Regions from separate parts of the Shimazuella sp. NTD247 genome, predicted to be linked through region 2. Evidence: predicted binding sites of a transcription regulator. Region 2 holds the regulator's gene; the other holds the start of a gene.
What was found. Region 2 encodes CtsR, which represses protease genes until heat stress. Its sites were predicted from a motif close to ATGGTCAATAAAGGTCAAACA; they were not measured.
Positions count from the first base shown of each region.

Region 1: a site for CtsR is predicted at 5,240-5,260, ahead of clpP (ATP-dependent Clp endopeptidase proteolytic subunit ClpP). Genes of this name have one in related genera too.

Region 1 covers NZ_JCAJZU010000007.1:4,441-14,742, reverse strand. The annotation lists gene gap (type I glyceraldehyde-3-phosphate dehydrogenase) at 1-554, opposite strand, end outside; tRNA gene AC5WOC_RS16550 (tRNA-Arg) at 961-1,035, shown strand; gene AC5WOC_RS16545 (hypothetical protein) at 1,375-1,629, opposite strand; gene AC5WOC_RS16540 (hypothetical protein) at 2,051-2,176, opposite strand; gene AC5WOC_RS16535 (MarR family winged helix-turn-helix transcriptional regulator) at 2,237-2,683, opposite strand; gene AC5WOC_RS16530 (haloalkane dehalogenase) at 2,881-3,759, opposite strand; gene AC5WOC_RS16525 (diacylglycerol kinase) at 3,987-4,883, opposite strand; gene clpP (ATP-dependent Clp endopeptidase proteolytic subunit ClpP) at 5,314-5,901, shown strand; gene cshA (degradosome RNA helicase CshA) at 6,186-7,655, shown strand; gene AC5WOC_RS16510 (acyl-CoA thioesterase) at 8,632-9,144, shown strand; gene AC5WOC_RS16505 (hypothetical protein) at 9,543-9,896, opposite strand; gene AC5WOC_RS16500 (hypothetical protein) at 9,939-10,302, opposite strand, start outside.
Region 2 covers NZ_JCAJZU010000008.1:96,206-106,507, forward strand. The annotation lists gene pssA (CDP-diacylglycerol--serine O-phosphatidyltransferase) at 1-325, opposite strand, end outside; gene disA (DNA integrity scanning diadenylate cyclase DisA) at 505-1,578, opposite strand; gene radA (DNA repair protein RadA) at 1,583-2,956, opposite strand; gene AC5WOC_RS18485 (YciI family protein) at 3,077-3,364, shown strand; gene AC5WOC_RS18490 (ATP-dependent Clp protease ATP-binding subunit) at 3,479-5,920, opposite strand; gene mcsB (protein-arginine kinase McsB) at 5,941-7,014, opposite strand; gene mcsA (protein-arginine kinase activator protein McsA) at 7,027-7,551, opposite strand; gene AC5WOC_RS18505 (CtsR family transcriptional regulator) at 7,557-8,027, opposite strand; gene AC5WOC_RS18510 (hypothetical protein) at 8,334-9,032, opposite strand; gene AC5WOC_RS18515 (hypothetical protein) at 9,371-10,039, opposite strand.

The DNA of each region.
Region 1 (10,302 bases), on a different contig from region 2:
TCATTGGTATATGCATGTGCAGTAGTCATAAATCCACGCTTCAAACCAAATTTTTCATGCAGTACTTTTGCAACTGGAGCTAAACAGTTCGTGGTACATGATGCATTGGAAATCACGTGGTGGCTTTGTGCATCATATTTATCTTCATTTACACCTAGGACAATCGTAATATCTTCATCCGTAGCAGGCGCAGAAATAATTACTTTTTTCGCCCCGGCTTTGAGATGTTTTTCTGCATCTGCACGCTTGGTAAAACGCCCAGTCGATTCAATTACTATATCGATATTATCTTCTTCCCATGAAAGTTTTTCAGGATCACGTTCAGCTGTTACTTTTACTTCGTGATCATTTACTTTAAAGCCGTTATCGGACACTTTCACCGTCGCATCCAATGTACCATGTACAGAATCATATTTAAGTAAATGAGCCAATGTTTTGTTGTCTGTAAGATCGTTTACAGTAACTACTTCTAAGTTAGGATGATCAATCAAAGATCGAAAAACATTACGCCCAATTCTTCCAAATCCATTAATTGCAACTCTACCTTTACCCATACATACTTCCTCCTTATATGCATTCCTTAGTAGTATGACCAAAAAAATGCCATTTCAAATAAATAAAACAGTCCAAGTGGACTGTTAACGATGAATGGCATCCCATCATCCTTTCTAATGGGAGTTGATATACGTTGACTGATCTCTAAGGTGTAAGACAAAATGCCTTATGGAAACCGCTTACTATCTCTATATACGATAAAAATTATCGTTCATTCATGAGATCGCCATCTACCAACTCCTATCATCATCATGAGAAATGATGTATAGGATCAATCATTGTCAACAAAATGTTTACTTCTTTAAATTACTATATTTTAGGGTATAGGTAAACCACAAATTGTACACTTTTTTTATTGTTGTACTATGGATTGATATCGTGATATAATGATGGTCGTTCTATCATGCGCCTATAGCTCAGGGGATAGAGCACCGGTCTCCGGAGCCGGGTGCCCAGGTTCGAATCCTGGTAGGCGCACCATATTGATGAAACAGCCACATTTCTAATGATGTGTTATCTTTTTAAAAGCGTTTAATGAAACAAATGTAAGTGTAACATGTTCTCCTTTTCGTCTGTATCAGACGAAGGGAGAACTTTTTTATTATTGCTATACCATACTTTAGAAGATAAATCCAGCGGAGTAAAACACAAACGGTATAGATGTACCAGTGAAACACAGCATGCACTGTGACTTTTTGATGTTATGAAGCAAGTAAAAATCATGCTCCGACATGCTATAATGGAATCATCTAACATCAAACCTGATGAACAAAACTATTGTCTGTAAAAAGAGGTAATTAACTTTTCAAACTTAACCGTCTATAAATTACTACTTTGACCAGGCAGCCTCTTTTTCAGACGAAAAGCAATGTGTTGCATGGCACCTGGCAGGAAGCCGAATCTCCCTGTTGATTTTGGATTTTCTGCTAGTTGTTTCAATGCATCAATACTTTGGAAAATTAGGGCTTCTGGGTCTTCAAAAAAATGAATCCCCCAGGTATCCACATCACCCGGCTTGATAAAACAATGACGTCCACGTTGTCTTGCAGCTGAAATAATTGGCCCTATTTTCATCTTAAGGACATCTCGATAAAAACTTATAATCTTGCGAGTGAGAAAACCCACGGTTTGAATCGTGGGATGTTAGCGAGCATCACTACAACGGGAGCACAAGTTTCGCCAATCCACTAAAGTGGCAAGTCTCACTTTCAGATGAGGGAGGTTTCTACCTCTCGTAAATCTGACAAATCTTTCAAAAAACACGTTACAAACATACATTCTATTGTTAGACTATCGACAGTTGCTCTTTGAAAAGTGGATAGTATATAGGGTTGTGCAAACCAATCGTTTTGCACGTAAAATGCTATGTGTACCGAAAAATGGCTAGACTGAAATGCGAAATCCAAGCAGTAAGTCTTTGCTATGACGTAGCAACAAAAACTCTGTTCAACCGTGGGGCTCACGGAGTTAGCTTGGTAATGAAGTAGTCAGAAGGCTACCGTCCCAAGAATCCCATGGCTTCAGCCATGGGAAGTGTCAATGTAGCATCTAAATCTGCTGTAACCAAAGCAATATGATGAAATCCTAGCCAATTTGGATCTTTGATCATCTCGTTACTCATCTATTTATCTCCCTTATTTTAATTAGAATTCTAACTATATAAACAAAAAAATTTGGTTGATCAAGGCTTATTCGGAAAGAAACCAACCATTTTTACAAGCAACTTTTTAAGTGTTTCCAACTCTTCAGAAGTAAATCCTTCTTTTATCTGATCTTCTACTACTTGAGCGAAATATTGTGTTTTTACGGCAAGTTGTTTTCCTTCATCTGTTAAAAATATTTGTTTTGAACGTGCATCCTTTGGATGATCTACACGCATCACTAAATTCTTTTTGACCAAACCATTGATAAGACTTGTTACACTTGGTCGTTCAATCATTAAGATCGGCTCTATCTCCGAAGGTGTAATCCCTGGAAAATAGTAAATAATCCCTAGCGCACTCCACTGTGTGTGAGTTAGGCCTATAGACTTTAATTGATCCTCTACTCCACGACGCAAGGTGATATAGGAAACTTTAATTAATCGTCCAAGAGATCCATCCTTCCAATCCCAGCTGGAAGTTTCCATAATTTCTCACGTCCCTTGCTACTCAGTACATCTAGTTAGAATTCTAATCATAATCGTATCTACTCTTGCTTGAATTGTCAATCTATTATCTTGCTTATCCTTTCAAACTTCGGTAAAATCCTTTTTCAAGTCATCTATAAAAGAAAAAATCTGATAGTTTTTAAGGAAGTCAAAATAACTATCAGATTAGATAATAACTATTTTATCTTTTTCAACCAGACTTCAATTGCACTCCCTACTTCACCCGGTGCATCTTCCATTGGGTAATGAAGCCCCGACACGGCGACTTCTGTCTGCTCAGGCCAGCTGCGGCAAAAATCCAGGTGGGATTTTGGAGTTCTCCCAGGTTCTGTATGAATGAATAGTTTAGGAATCGTACTTTGTGCTAGCCAATTACCATATGCATTCACAACGTCAATCACTTCAGACGGGTCTTCATAAAAAGGCAACTCCCGCGCCCATGATAACATTGGACGGCGTCCTTCACCAGCTTTTACAAAGGGACGGTGATACTCTGTCATTTCTTCCTCTGTCAGTTCTCGTATAATACTTACTGGAAGATTAACATTGAGAAAAGAGTTTTCTTCCAACACCATCTTTTCTCCTTCAGAGGAACGCAATGCTTGAAAAATTTTACGTCCTTGTTCAGGCATCTCATTCCAACTGCGTGGTTTAATAATCGCCTCCATGTACACTAGCCCTTTTACTGCCCCAGGATGACGGCGCGCCCAATCAAACCCCAAAGCTGAACCCCAATCATGTACAACAAAAATTATATTTTTATCAACCCCCAGTTTATTAAGAAGTTCATCAAGATATTTTCGATGTTGGACAAAAGTATAAGAATCAGAATCACTGTTCGATAGCTTATCAGAATCACCCATTCCTATCAGATCCGGTGCTATACAGCGTCCAAATTTTTGTGCATAGGGAATTATGTTCCGCCAGAGATAAGAAGAGGATGGATTTCCATGTAAGAAGACGATCGGATCTCCAGTTCCTACCTCTACATATGCCATCTCCAAATCCAAAACCTGTAGTCGCTTCTTTTTGTTAGAAAATGTTTCGCTAGACATATCATTCGCACCCTTCTGTAATAAACCGCCACAGCATATAACTGGCACTGCGGTTTTATAATAAGTTGATTTATCAACTATAAGTAGTGTAACTCACAATACGTTGACTTGTCAACTAATTAACAAAAATTTTTTCCAATCTAAAATTGATGCACTTCTATCATCTTAAATCATATTTCTATTTGGATTAATTGCGAAAAATGGAGATTGACCCATCTATACTACCATTATTTTATTTGTCTTCTCGGCACAAAAACATCCATATGCCGCTGCAGATTTATGAAATTAGCCGGAGCGTCCCCCCCGTACTCCCCATCTATATTTAACTGCATCTTTTCTTTCGTGTTTACGATTATCCTGCTGGCTTTATCATAAATGATATTTGGATCATTGAGATGCTCACCACGAATTGCTAAAGTTACGATTCTGATAAAATCAGTTAGATTTGTCTTTTTCAATATGATCATGGAGAACTTACCATCTTGAATATTGGAATCTGGAGCCAGCTTCTCTATTCCGCCAACAGAATTAGTATTTGCTACAAGGAACAGCATAATTTCTCCATCAAAAAACTTGCCATCATACTCAATGGAAACCTCAGTTGCCTTTAGTGATGGAAATTTTTCTATCCCTTTTAAGTAATAGGCAAGTTGCCCTAATCTCGTTTTTAGTTTGCTTGGTACCTCATAGGTTAGTTCTGTAAGATCACCTCCGCCTGCAATATTTATAAAATATCGGGAATTCATTTTTCCGATATCAACTGGTATAGAATTTCCTTGCACGATGATATCTACAGCTTTATCTATTACCCGGGGAATATGAAGCGCCCGTGCAAAATCATTTGCCGTCCCTACCGGAATTACGCCAAACTTCGGTCGTACCAATGCTTCTGCCAACCCGTTAATCACCTCATTAATCGTACCATCGCCACCAGCAGCTATAACAACATCATAGCCCCGATTCGAAGCCAACCTAGCTTCTGCCTCCGCATCTCCTTGACCTGTTGTCTCATGACAGGAGGTTTCATAGCCAGCCTTCTCAAACTTCACCAAAACGTCAGGTAACTCTCGTTTAAAAATCTCTCTTCCTGAAGAGGGATTATAAATTATTCTTGCTCTTTTCAATTTCATCACCACAATAAAAAATTTTTGATTTTTATATAATAATGTAAGAGATTCAATAAGCTGCTTCTAAACTAGAGAAACCTTTTTCTTCTTATTCCTTTAAGAAATCAGATTAGATCACTGCTTTTCTAGAAATAACCCACCTTTTCCTATGAATCCACTATACCTTTTGCCAGCAAACATTTCAAAAAAATCACTGACTTTCGATTTGTAAACAAAAATCACTACAGGTTGTATAATACAAAGAACAAGAAAATTTGAATTTTACAACTTTACTCTTAGCACAAATATAGTCAAACAAGTATAAAGTTGTAGTGTTTAAACCGATAATCAAAAAGTAAATTCGTCAAATATTATATTTGACCTTTTTTGACCAATGGGGTATGATAGTTCTGTAAACAAAATATTTCCTACATATGGAGGAGACGACATGATGAACAACCTAATACCAATGGTAGTAGAACAAACAAACCGTGGTGAGCGCTCCTATGATATATACTCTCGATTGCTAAAAGACCGTATCATTCTTCTTGGCAGTGCCATTGATGATGATGTTGCTAATGTAATTGTAGCTCAATTGTTATTTTTGGCAGCAGAAGATCCTGAAAAAGATATTCATCTATATATCAATTCTCCAGGCGGTTCTATCACTGCTGGGATGGCCATTTACGATACAATGCAATTCATCAAACCTGATGTGGAAACAAACTGCATTGGGATAGCAGCCTCTATGGGTTCTTTCCTGCTTGCAGCTGGTGCAAAAGGAAAACGATTTGCTCTCCCAAACAGTGAAGTGATGATTCACCAACCACTTGGCGGTGCACAGGGACAGGCATCTGACATAGAAATACGTGCAAAACGTATTATCAAAATGCGTGATAAACTCAACCACTTGTACTCTGAATTCACTGGTCAACCCATTGAACGAATTGCAAAAGATACAGATCGTGATAACTTTATGAGCGCACAAGAAGCATTGGAATACGGTTTGATTGACAAAGTTATTGAAAAGAAATAAGATGAATAAATAAATTGAGTCAAATCCACCCTTGCTGGGTGGATTTTTTGCGGGATAAAAGATTAGATTCTATAATTGAGCAAAATTTTAGCGAGGATATATTTGGTACAATATCTTTTATGTTCTTATAAGTCGCCTTGTAAGAACAACAAATATATCAAGCAGAAGAAACAATTCAAATTAGTGTCTTTGCTCATCAGAGTTAAATTTTACATCCTGCAACATAGGATGAGATTTTATACAAATAATAAAAATCAATTACACACAAAGGAGTTTTAAACAAATTGAAACCATTTTCTGAGCTAGGATTAAGTGCTCAATTACTTCAAGCCATTCACCAGATGGGGTATGAGGAAGCTACTGATATCCAAGCAGACACAATCCCTATCACAATAGCAGGTAAAGACTTAATCGGGCAAGCACAAACAGGAACAGGAAAAACCGCTGCATTTGGTATTCCTTTAGTCGAACGCATTGATACACAAAACGAAAGTATCCAAGCACTTGTTATTGCCCCTACAAGGGAACTTGCGATTCAAGTTGCAGAAGAACTAAATCGAATCGGGCAATTTAAACAAGTTCGTGCATTACCAGTTTACGGCGGTCAAGATATCGATAGACAGATTAGAGCATTGAAAAAACGCCCTCAAATCATTGTAGGTACACCTGGGAGATTACAAGATCACCTTCGCCGGAAAACCATCCGCCTTCAGAATACCCAGATCGTTGTACTCGATGAAGCAGATGAAATGTTGAACATGGGTTTTATCGAAGATATCGAAGCCATCTTAGATCAAGCACCAACGGAACGCCAAACGCTGCTCTTTTCTGCAACGATGCCAGAGCAAATCCGCAAGTTAGCAAGCAAATTTATGATTGATCCGACTCAAGTAAAAGTGAAAGCAAAAGAAGTAACAATGCCAAATATCGAGCAGTCTTTTATCGAGCTAGCACCAAAACAAAAATTTGATGTATTATGCAATTTACTTGATATTCAATCACCAGAACTAGCTATTGTTTTCGGGCGTACAAAAAAACGTGTAGACGAACTCACAGAGGCTCTTAACAAGCGTGGGTATGCTGCTGAGGGTTTACATGGCGACTTAACACAAACCCGCCGTGACACCGTTGTACGTCGTTTTAAAGAGGGTACAATCGATATTATGGTGGCTACTGATGTCGCAGCGCGTGGACTCGATATCACGGGCGTAACCCATGTCTATAACTTTGATATTCCTCAAGAACCAGAAAGCTATGTACATCGAATTGGAAGAACCGGTAGAGCCGGTAAAACCGGAGTAGCTATTACTTTTGTCAGTTATCGTGAAATGGATCATCTCCGCTATATCGAAAGAATGACAAAAAAGAAAATCAAACGTGAAGCAATTCCCACTCTACATGAAGCTTTCGAAGGACAGCAACTCACTGCAGTTGAAAACTTGCGTAATACTGTGGAAGAAAAAAACTTTGGTGCATATCGAGAATTAGCTAAAAAATTATTAGAAGATCATGATTCCGTAGCAATTGTTGCCGCTGCGTTAAAAATGATAACAAAGGAACCGAATAAAACCAAAGTCAGCTTGTCAGATCTCAATGCTCCTGGCAGACTGCGTACACCTAAAAAAACAGAAAGACGTACAGAAAAACGTACTTTTCCTAAGACAAAACGACCTAGTAACAAAGGTGGAAACTTTGCATCTGGAAAACAAAAAAATCGTTTTATGGATAAAAAGAAGAAGTCGAAAAATAGATAATAATCTTTACAAAGGATTGTACTCTGCTTATAATCTAATTAACTATGTCATAGTATCGTAAGAGACAATGGAGATGTGGACTTTGGGATGGCAAAGGAAGGTCATCCTACCACCTTCGAAGTTTCTTGCACAGCCAGTCAGGTCTGTACAGTACACCCCTACAAGGACACCCGGTAGCCGAATACTCTAATTTCGTTCGGAAACATCCCTATGAGACAGGAGTGGCAACCATTCTCTCGGTTCTGTTCGGGAAGAACTCTACGAGACGGGCTGGCGCCGGTCGCAAAGTCTAGGTACAGGATCTCCTCTACTAAGACGTGCGGCCGGCACCCAATATCAAAAATACAGCCGAACCTATCACTAGGTTCGGCTTTCTTAATATCGATTGGATTGTACTAAGATACATACCCTGTTGAGCCAAAGCGAAAAACCAATGGGACGTCCTATTTTAAGTCACTCGCAAATTATAAAATGACAACTCCATACAGCTAAAGTCGTTGGTTTCTTGGGACTATAGCCTCATGGCTATTTCATTACCAAGCTATCCCCGTGTGCCAACGAGTTTATGTTTGTAGATTTTTTCTTTGCCACGAGCAGACTTGGTTTTTCGTCTGTCGGGACTATACATATATTTTGTTTGAAAACTTACTTTTTCCAAATGTTAAACAGATAAAGGGAAATTTCTCACCCTCGTTCCACGCTCGCTTTCAGCCCACCATTTAAACCGTAGGGTTTCTCGCTTGAAATGCTATAATGTTGTTAGTTTCCGTGAACTAGAACGACGATTAAATAAAAGGCGAATCAGAGTGCATATGATCGGAAAAATGGATGTATGGATTGAAGAAATTTAAAGTATTTGAGTATAAAAAGAATATAAGAAAGGAGTAGGTGAACCGCTTAAAAAAGTTCGTTTAATGAATTTAGTAATCAAAGGAAAACATACTCACATGCAAAGATGTTGGGAGAGAAAATGATCATGGAACAGCGGTTTTCACGAGAATCAAGATGCTACAAAACATCAAGGATTTTTCCCACTGATGTAAATAATCACAATACTTTATTTGGTGGTAAGTTAATGTCTTATATCGATGACATTGCCTCGATTGCTGCAACCAAACATTGTCGAAGATCAGTCGTAACTGCCTCAACAGACTCTGTGGATTTTTTGCAGCCTATTAGGCCGAGTGATTCTGTTAGTTTAGAAGCTTATGTTACATGGACAGGAACGTCATCTATGGAAGTATTTGTTAAAGTAATCAAAGAAGATCTGTACAATGGCGAAAAAAAAATAGCTGCTACTTCCTTCCTCACATTTGTTGCCTTTGGGGAAAATAATCGACCTGTGCGAGTTCCAAAAGTAGTGCCCGAAACGGAAGAAGAAAAGAAACTACATGAAACTGCTCCAGCTAGAGCTGAAATACGCAAAATAAGAAGGCAAGAGAGCAAACAATTAGCTAGTTATTTAACAGTTGTTCCCCCATGGGAATAAAGGTTAAATCGTTTTCGTTTTAGGAAAGAAATGAAAGACGGAGTGCATATTGGATATTAGGAACTCCGCAGGCATATTCCATTCGCAAAGTGGACCTCTAGGGCGGTTTCTCAAAAAGTAATACTTTGGAACCTCTGGTTCCGCTTCGCGAGTGGGGTGGATAAGCGAATTTGGATAATTAATAAATTTGCTTATCTGAAGTATATTATTAAATTAATTGATTACAATCAATAAATGAAATGTTATTATAATATGAATACTCCGATGGAGGCGATCTGAGGTTGCCGGTGTCTTAAATGTGGCATGACGATCTTGATGCAGCTCATTGGGATTCACGGCTGGGCGATATTAATCTATCGTCCAGCCACCCAATATAAAAAATACAGCCGAACCTACTTCTAGGTTCGGCTTTCTTCTGTTGGATGGATATGTAGGATAAATGGATTGAGTGGTGCTGATTGCGTGACCTTTCTTCTCACCTGAGCCTCAATCAGCGCATAATCACTTGGTTTTACCCCTGGTTTCACATATACATCCATTATAATATTTCTGCCTGTATAATGTAATTTTGCTCGATGCACAGCAGTAACTGTTTTTGCTGCCTGTACCATTTTCGTCTCAGGATAACTAACATAACTATACGAATGTGTATCATTATCCAGTCCAGTACGTTTTTCAGGAGCAGAGTAACGCTGACATCCAGTTAATAATAATCCTATACATAAAATAATCCAACCTAGATAGCGAAGCATGGTTTCACCTCCTAAACATAGTTTGTCTAGGTGGAATGATCTTCATGCTTCAAATAGGTTGGCAATATAATCTTCCTGTTTCAGTCTATATTCTGTCATAACTAGTACCGCGATAAACACAAGCTCTGTAAATGAGCCGAGTGCATAAAATGAAAAGAAATAAGAGACAAATCCTAATAAAAGAGTCAGTGTACATCCTAGTAATAAAACGGACCACTCCACTTTCCTCCAAATGATAATCGAAGCAATCATCATTGGAATCATGGAAAAGAAAAAAGTTAACGAAAATGGAGAATCACTAATAACATACCTGTCAATCCCATTTATAGAAATAGATTCCATATGCACCCATAAAAAATCATGGAATATACCCACGATCGTTAGTACTAATGTATAAAGATGAAAC
Region 2 (10,302 bases):
CTAGACGTAATGCTCCACAGATCGGAAATATCGCAGTGATAAACCATCCCTCTGGACCAAAATACTTTAAAACAGAAACATACATAATAATTGCAGGAGAAACACCAAAAGTTATGACATCAGATAATGAGTCCAATTCTTTTCCAAATTCACTTTGTGTATTTAACATACGAGCTACTCTGCCGTCCAGACCATCGAGCAGCATACCAATAATAACGGTAATTGCTGCATATTCCCAGTGGCTATTGATCGCTAATAAAATAGCCATAATACCTAAAAATAGATTCCCCACTGTGAATAAATTGGGTAAAATTCTTGCAAACATAGTGGAACCTCCTAGAGATTAAATACCGAGTTTATCAAGGGGGTTGACTTTTAATAATAAGTGGTAGTAGATGTAATAGGTATCCAATCTTAATTCATAAAGACATTCTACCACAAGTGTTATAGGCATTCACCAAAATATTCAATTTTAAAAACAATCATGCTGATATTGAATAGTCATCAAAGATGACGGTCAATGAAAACTTGACTGCGAATTCGTTTCAAACCGTCGTGTACTGCTCTTGCACGAACAGCCCCAATTCCTTCTACTTCATCTAACTCTTCAATGGTAGCGAGCATCATCTGCGGTAACACTTCAAAACGTTCCACCAATTTCTGCACAACGTTGTTTGGGATACGGGGAATTTTTGATAAAATACGATATCCCTTAGCAGACACAGATTCTTCTTGAAGATTTAAGGGACCAGGATAACCGATTACCTTTGCTACTACTTGATGATCAAGCAAATCATCTGCAGATAATTGTTTCAAAGAAGAAAAAACTTTATCAGGCCGCAATTGCTCCTCATCCATAGCATAATCTTTTACAAGCAAGTACGCTTCTTGCTCCATATTACCCATCAGTTCCTCTAACTGCATCCGAATCAAACGACCTTCATTGCCAAGTTCGTGAATATAACTATCTATTTCACGTTTAACCCGCAGAACCATCTCCATTCGTTGGAGAACAGTAGTTACTTCATCAAGGGTAACCAGCTCTTCAAATTCCAGTGCACTTAAATTCGTCGTTGCTTGATCAAGTACCGATTTATACTTTTCCAATGTTTGCACTGCTTGATTTGCTTTTGTCAAAATAACACGGATATCTTTTAAAGAATAACGAATCGTTCCTTTGTACAAAGTGATCGTATTACGTCTTTGAGAAATAGAAACTACGAGTTTTCCCGTTTGACGAGCTGTTCGTTGGGCTGTTCGATGACGAATTCCAGTCTCTGTGGAAGGAAGCGTAGCACTCGGAACCAATTGAGCATTTGCATATAATATACGTTTTCCATCATTCGATAAAATGATAGCACCATCCATCTTTGCCAGCTCATATAAAAAAGAGGAGGAAAATGGACAATCAATATGAAAACCGCCATCTACAATATCAGCAACTGCATTGTCGTAACCCATTACGATTAGTGCACCAGTCTTGGCTCCTAATATATTATCTAGACCTTCACGAAAAGCAGTTCCTGGTGCAATTAACGTCAGCATTTCATCAATATGGCCTGTATTTTCCTCTCGCAACGTTTTACCCTCCCAATGCGACTTCCAATGCTTCTTTCAATGTTTTGACTCCAATTCGTTCAATTCCTTCTGGTGGATTCCAACCACGCATGTTTTTTTCTGGAATAATAACATGTTCAAAACCCATTTGCCATGCTTCTGCCACACGCTGTTCAATCCGACTGACTCCACGAACTTCTCCAGTCAAACCAATTTCACCAATAAACAAATAATCAACCCCGATAGGACGCTCACGAAAGCTGGAAGCAAGACTCAATGCTATTGCTAAATCGATAGCTGGTTCGTCTAATTTTACTCCACCAACCACATTCAAATACACATCTTGTTGATAAAGAGAAAATCCTAGTCTTTTTTCTAATACTGCTAACATCATACTAACTCGATGATGATCGACTCCTGTAGCCATTCGCTTGGGGATGGCGTTGCTTGTGGGTGTAACAAGCGCTTGTAATTCAACCAATACAGGGCGTGTCCCCTCCATACTGGCTGCTACAGCAGTACCGGGTACACCAATCGGCCGACCTGCCAAAAATAGTTCGGAAGGGTTTCCAACTTCGGCTAATCCTGCTTCTTTCATCTCAAAAACACCTATTTCATTCGTTGAACCAAAACGATTTTTCACCGCTCGTAATACACGATATGTATGATGACGTTCTCCTTCAAAATAAAGAACGCAATCAACCATATGTTCAAGCATTCTAGGACCTGCTAAGGCTCCCGCTTTCGTAACATGCCCCACAATAATGATCGATACTCGCTTTTCTTTTGCCAAACGCATCAATTGACTCGTGCATTCTCGTACTTGTGATACACTTCCTGGTGCAGAAGTTATTTCTGGATGAAACATTGTCTGAATTGAATCAATGACAACTAGTTGCGGAGAAGTCTCGTCAATTAATGTTTCGATTGCTAGTAAATCTGTCTCTGCTGCAATAAACAATTGATCTGACAACGCCTCTAGACGTTCTGCACGCAATCGAATTTGTTCCATCGACTCTTCACCAGATACATAAAGTACAGCCATTCCACTATCTGCTAATAAATGAGTTGATTGAAGCAATAGCGTTGATTTACCAATTCCCGGATCTCCTCCAACTAATACGAGCGAACCAGGTACGAGCCCTCCGCCAAGCACACGATTTAATTCTCTCATTTTTGTATCGTAACGAGGAGTTTCTAATTTTTCTACTTTGGTAATCGGGACTGCTTTTTCTTTTAGCTTTTTTGTATTTCGATTTACAGCCTGTTTATTACCCCCAGTAATCACTTTTTCCTCAACTAAACTATTCCATACTCCACAGCCTGGACATCTTCCCATCCATTTCGGTAATTCATAGCCGCACTCACCACAGACAAATATACTCTTACTTTTTGCCAAATTCATTCCTCGATTCCATCTTTTGTTAACCATTATAGCAAATACACCAAACGTACATGATGCTTGTCAAAAAATCTCGGAATACGATAAACTATAGTATAGAAAAAGGAGGAATCAGACTTGTTTCTTGCACATTTACACTATCAAAGACCTTATGATGTCATCCAACTTCATGTAGAAGCTCATCGTTCTTACTTGGATACATTATATCAATCGGGGAAACTGATTTTTTCCGGGCCAAAAGTTGATAAATCTGGCGGCATTATACTATTTGCAACAAATGAAAAAGAAGAAGTGGAAGAAATTATTTCAAAAGACCCATTCTATACACTGGACTTAGCCACATATGAAGTATTAGAATTTAATCCAGTGAAATATGATACTAAATTCGCCAACCTATATTTATAATAAAAATACTATCATTATTAAAAATATGATTACCTTATTAATTTAACATATTGGGATATGTTTTTCAGCACTCCAACGCAGTAAAACATAAAAAAGCGGCCGATGCCGCTTTTTTTATGTGGTACTTACATTTGCCTTTTCTACTACAAGTTCATTGTCTTTTAAGTCAATCGTCACATGGTCACCACGAACGATATTTCCTCTGAGTAATTCTTCTGATAAGCGATCTTCCACATGTTTTTGAATTGCCCGTCTCAGCGGTCGAGCCCCATAAGCTGGATCAAATCCTTCTTTTGCTAGATGTTTGGTAGCTTCTGGCGTCATTGTTACATGAATATTTTGTTCTGCAAGGCGTTTTCTTAATTCTTCTGACATTAAGGTAACAATTTCGCTGAGATGCTCTTCTTTTAAGGAATGGAAGACAATTACATCATCGATACGGTTTAGAAACTCTGGACGGAAGCTCTTTTTCAGCTCTTCCATGACATTTTGTTTCATCCGTTCGTATTCATCTTTACTGTTATCCCCAACAGTAAAGCCGAGTTTTGTATTTTTGCCAATTGTAGAAGCCCCCACATTAGAGGTCATAATGATAATCGTATTACGGAAATCTACCGTACGACCCTTACTATCTGTCAAACGACCATCTTCTAATACTTGGAGCAGTACGTTAAATACTTCTGGGTGGGCTTTCTCAATTTCGTCAAACAATACTACAGAGTAAGGTTTCCGACGAACTTTTTCGGTCAATTGGCCACCTTCATCATATCCCACGTATCCGGGAGGAGAACCAACCAAACGACTTGTAGAGTGTTTTTCCATATACTCGGACATGTCAATACGAATCATCGCATCTTCATCTCCGAACATAGACTCCGCTAAGGCTCTAGCCAACTCTGTTTTTCCGACACCGGTAGGTCCTAGGAAGATAAAGGAACCGATTGGACGCTTTGGATCTTTTAATCCTGCACGAGCTCGGCGAATGGCACGAGCAACTGAGACAACTGCTTCTTCTTGACCAATCACTCGGTTATGCAAAATTTCTTCCATTTTCAGAAGTCTCTCTGTTTCTTCTTCAGCCAGCTTCACAACTGGAATTCCAGTCCAGCTCGCTACTACATCAGCTACATCTTCTGCTGTAACCGCAGAGTCGGTTTTACCTTGGTCTTGCCTCCAACGATTTCTCGTTGTTTCCAGTTCTTCACGCAGTTTTTGTTCTTTATCTCTCAATGATGCTGCTTTTTCAAATTCTTGACTCTGTACTGCTGCATCTTTTTCTTTTTTTACTTCTTCCATTTTTTGTTCCAACTCTTTTAATTCGGGTGGAACAGTGTAGGAGGAAAGTCTTACTTTTGATGCTGCTTCATCAATCAAATCAATTGCTTTATCAGGTAAGTAACGGTCAGTGATATAACGGTCAGAAAGTTTTACTGCTTGTTTAATCGCTTCATCTGTAATTTTTACACGATGGTGCGCTTCATAGCGATCACGGAGTCCCTGCAAGATTAATATTGCTTCTTCTTTCGATGGCTCATCGACCGTAATTGGCTGGAAACGACGTTCTAATGCTGCATCTTTTTCAATATATTTTCGATACTCATCGAGCGTTGTTGCTCCTACGCACTGCAATTCTCCACGAGCCAATGCCGGTTTTAAGATATTAGAAGCATCAATGGCACCTTCTGCTCCGCCTGCACCGATCAATGTATGCAATTCATCAATAAACAGTATGATATTGCCTGCTTGACGAATCTCATCCATAATTTTTTTCAATCGATCTTCGAATTCCCCACGATATTTGGTTCCAGCGACCACCGTACCCATATCAAGTGTCATCACGCGTTTGCCGCGAAGGGTTTCAGGAATATCCCCCTCAACAATTCGCTGTGCTAAACCTTCTGCCACTGCAGTTTTCCCTACACCAGGCTCCCCGATCAATACTGGATTGTTTTTCGTACGACGAGATAATACTTGGATCACACGTTCAATTTCTTTGCTTCTGCCGATGACAGGGTCCAAGTTGCTCTCTTTCGCTGACTGCGTTAAATCACGAGCCAGACTGTCCAATGTTGGTGTATTGGCACTCATTTGTGTACCTCCTTGATGTGAGGAAACTGTTTCTGTGCTTCCAAGCAATTGAAGTACTTGCCCACGTGCTTTGTTCAGACTTACACCAAGGTTATTTAAAACTCTTGCTGCTACTCCTTCTCCTTCACGAATTAAACCTAGAAGAATATGTTCTGTACCAACATACGTATGACCGAGTTTTCTCGCTTCATCCATCGACAATTCGATTACTTTTTTCGCTCTTGGTGTATAAGCGATACTAGTAGGCTGACCACTTCCACGTCCGATTAGTGTTTCCACTTCTTTTTGGATTTTTTCCATACCAAGCCCAAGTGCCACCAAGGCTTTAGCAGCAATTCCGTCTCCTTCGCGGATCAATCCCAATAAAATATGTTCCGTGCCAATATTGGTATGACCAAGACGAACTGCTTCTTCTTGTGCCAAAGAGAGTACTTTTTGAGCTCGTTCTGTAAATCGTCCGAACATCATATCGCTTCACCTCTTCTTTTTTATCTATCTTTTTCCATTCCAAATCTTTCACGAATGAGCTCAGCGCGCCTAACATCTCGTTCTTCTGCACCCAATTTCTCACCAGCATATTGTTGAAGAAAACCTGGTTGAATAAGCACCATCAGCTCATTCATCACAGAAGAAGGAACATCTCGTATTAATTCTAAGTCAATTCCCAGACGCACATCCGACAACCTTTTCATCGCTTCTTTGGAATCAATAATGCGTGCATGGGCTAAGATTCCAAATGAACGTGTTACTCTATCTTCCAATTGAATCTGGGACATTCCAAGAAGGTGTTCCCGAGCCTGTTTCTCATGATCGATCATTTGGTGGACGACACCTTGCAACTTGTTAATAATTTCGACTTCCGACTGTCCTAATGTTACTTGGTTAGAAACTTGATACAAATTACCTAATGCTTCACTGCCTTCCCCATAAATCCCTCGAACCGCGAGTCCTACTTGGGTAATCGCTGGGATAAAACGATTTAACTGTCCAGTTAAAGCAAGTGCAGGTAAATGAATCATTACGGATGCTCGTATACCTGTACCCACGTTTGTAGGGCAACTTGTTAAGTATCCACACTGTTCATCAAAAGCAAAGGAAACATGTTTTTCTAACCAATCATCTATTTGAGATGCCAACTGCCATGCTTTCTCTAATTGAAAGCCTGGAAAGAGACATTGAATTCGAATGTGATCTTCTTCGTTCACCATGATACTTACTGATTCATCTTGGCTAAACAGCACAGCACCAGACGTCGATTCTTCTGCTAAATGCGGACTGATCAAATGTTTCTCTACCAAAACCCTTTTTTGCAGTTCTGTCAGATTGGACATCTGAATTAACTCTGCATTTTCCAAAATTGCTGGGACATCGTCTTTCGTCAATGCGTCTTCAATCAAGTGAATTACTTCTTCTGATTGGGAGGCGGTGCTGAGCATAGGAAAGGGCATATGGGCTAAGTTCCGTGCAATTCGAACCCTGCTGGAAAAAATCACATCTGATTCTGCACCTTTGACCCGCATCCACTCACTCATTGCATTCTCAAGAAATTGATTTAATGACACAATACCGCCTCCTTACTCCGACAGCCGTTCCTGCAAGGAACGAACTTGATCTCGAAGTTGTGCTGCTGTTTCAAATTCTTCTGCTTCAACTGCTCTTGCAAGCTGTTCGCGAAGTTTTTCTAAGTCACGCCTAATCTTCAACTCTCCTTTAGTACGTTCTGGGATTTTCCCTTGGTGAGTTGTCGATCCATGTATGCGACGAAGAAGCGGATCTAAGCGGTCTCGAAATGTTTCAAAGCAATCGCTACAGCCAAACCGCCCTATCTTACTAAATTGATTATACGTTAACCCACATGTTGCACATCTTGGAACTGTCTTTTGTTGTGCAATGCTGGTGGGAGATTCACTTTCTACCATATCAAAATTCAATAAACCAGATAACAAGTTATGAAACGAGAAGCCATTGTCAAATCCAGGCATATACTCGCCTTTTTCCTGTGCGCAAACTTCGCACAAATGTGCTTCTGTCTTCTCTCCATTTATAATTTTAGTAAAATGAAGTGTTGCTGGACGTTTTCCACACTCAGGACAAAGCAAGCTAATCACCCTCCTAACCTTCCAAACAGAATGGATACCATCGACCGCAACACACGGGCTCTCAGTTCATCACGAATGGGTAGAGGAAGCTGCAGCGTTTCCCGGGAAATAATATTTTTGATCAAAATCGCTTCACGATCAGTCAACAATTGATCTTCAACAAGCCGACTAATCACATGTTCGGCAGTTGTTTGAGGGATTGTTTCCCCAATATGAAGCAATAGATCCGCAAAATATTCTTTTCGGGAATGCAGTCTTGCACGACGAATTCGAATAAATCCTCCTCCACCACGTTTACTTTCCACCAAGTACCCTTTTTCCACGGTAAATCGTGTACTGATCACGTAGTTGATTTGCGAAGGAACACATTGAAATTCATCCGCTAACTCACTTCGCTTGATCTCTACTATCCCGTTGTCACTAGCTGCTAACATCTGTTGTAGATATTTTTCGATGATGTCCGAAATATTCCCCACACGGACACCCCCTTGCTGACTTTGACTAACTTTGACCTTCTGTTATTATTATACACCATCGAAGCAAAATGGCAATGCTTTTTCTTATTTTCGGTTACATTTTGGACAAATATACAAGGGAAATCATATGTGAGGGATATAACAAAAAAGCTAACTTATTACTTGTTAGCTTTTTTCATCTATGAAATATTTCATTATATTCGGACGGGGACAATACTGCACTCCAAAGAAGTTTAGAATTGTCCAGGTCCCCTCCTATGCTTGTTAGCACAGGAGGGGATCGACCGCCTGAGAGGACTCCTTTGGTCAGAAGTTGTACTGTTCCTGGAGACGCTTGAGGAACGAGTTGTTCTTGACGAATTCGTCGTCCTCTGCATCCAGATCGTAGCCACACTCAATCTTGGCGCGAATGTCGTGGAAGCGCTGCTTCTCCTCCCATCGCTCCGAGAGGTACGGGTTACCCTTGATGAACGTCAGATCATCCGCAGTGAGTTCTCGGCCGCCTCGCTTGATCTTGTCGAGCACCTCACCGAAGCGCCTCTTGTCATCCAGCAGCTTCTTCAGGTACGCATGCCCCTCGATGATCTTCATCTCCTGCTCGGAGAAGGAGGGAAGGCTGCCGCGCTGCTTGAGCTTTCCCAGCAGACTCTCAAAGACATCCTGAGGCAGCCTGTTCGCCTGGATCTCCTCGTAGCGCTGGCGGAACTCCTCCAGCTTGTCCTTGGGGATGATGTCCTTGTACTTCTCGCAGATCAGCACGATCTGCGCGTCATACAGGCTCAGACCTTCCCGAATCCGGTACTGGAGGTAGTTCTTCTCGATCTTCTTTTCGAAGAAAGCGAGCTGCTTGGCGGACACGATGTCGCTGAAGTGCTTGTCGTACTCCTGCTTGACCAGCTTCATCTCACGGATGGTCAGATGCCCCTTGTCTTCGAGCTTCTTCCGCACATCTTCGCGAGTGATGGTGGGACGCTTTGCAACCTTTTCATTCGAAACAACAGACATTATGAGGATTCTCCTCTTAACTTCTCATGTGCCATTAGACTAGACACAACGGTCGATGTAACTCAATGGTACAATAATGACTTTATATATTCAATAAACAAGTGGAAAAATCAAATAATTTGTGCCGTGACGAACGCTAAAATCGATCTCCAAAACAATAAAAAACGCTGGATAGAGAAAACTTCTCCTCATCCAACGCTTATTACTACATCTATATAAACATTTCATTATAATCGGACGGGGACAACACTTTACTCCTAGGAGCATAGAATTGTCCGGGTCCCCCCTGTACCTGTTAAAGCACAGGGGGGATCGACCGCCTGAGGCGTGGAGAATTACTACTTCTTCCCCTTGCCGCCACCCTTGGTGGCAGCCGTACGGGCACGGTCCCGCTCCTTGCGCTCGTTCCTCTTCTTCAGCTGGGCGGCGAGCCGGGCAGCCTTCTTCTCCTCGGCAGCACGCTTGTCGGCAGCAGACTGCAGCTCCTCGGGAGTACGCGCACTCCGCTGGGAACCGCGGCTCGTCGAGCGGGAGGAGTAGACCGTCGGAACGGCGAACTTCTCCTTGAGCTTCTGGAGACCCGGGTGCAGCTCGATGTCGGCCTCGTCCTCTGCGGTCAGCTCGACGCCGAGCTTGATCTTCATGACCAGCTCGTCAGCGCGCTTCTGGGGGAGCCGCTTCGGTCGGTTCTCCAGCTTCTGCTGGAGCTCCGCCAGCTGCTCCTCCGTGGCGATGTGCCGGTACTTCGTGAGGATCAGCTCGGCCTGCTCGAAGGTCACGTGCAGACCCTCGGTGAGCTTGCGGCGCAGGAACTCCCGCTCGATGGCCTTCTTGAAGGCAGCGAGCTGCTTCTCACCCACGAGGTCGGGGTAGTAGTTGACGATCAGCTTCATCTCGAACGGGTACAGATGCTCCTTGTTCGCGAGCAGCTGTGCCAGCTTCTCACGGCTGGTAACGGGCTGACGACGCTGGGAAGCGACGGGCTTCTCGGTGGTGACAGCAGACATGGTGGTACTCCTACAAACTATGTGTGCCTCAGGCACAACGGTCGATGTATCTCTATCCTACCTAATCAATCAATTCGTTTCAATACTGAAAATAGTAAAATAATATGATTTTATATCCTATTCCTTTTCTCATATACCAAAAAAGCTGACACCACGGTATCAGCTTTTCGATCTATATTAAAATAATCATATTCTGGCGCCCGGGAATGAATAAAAATTCAGTCACGGGCGATCCACTCTCCCTCGTGAGGAGAAGGATAGGG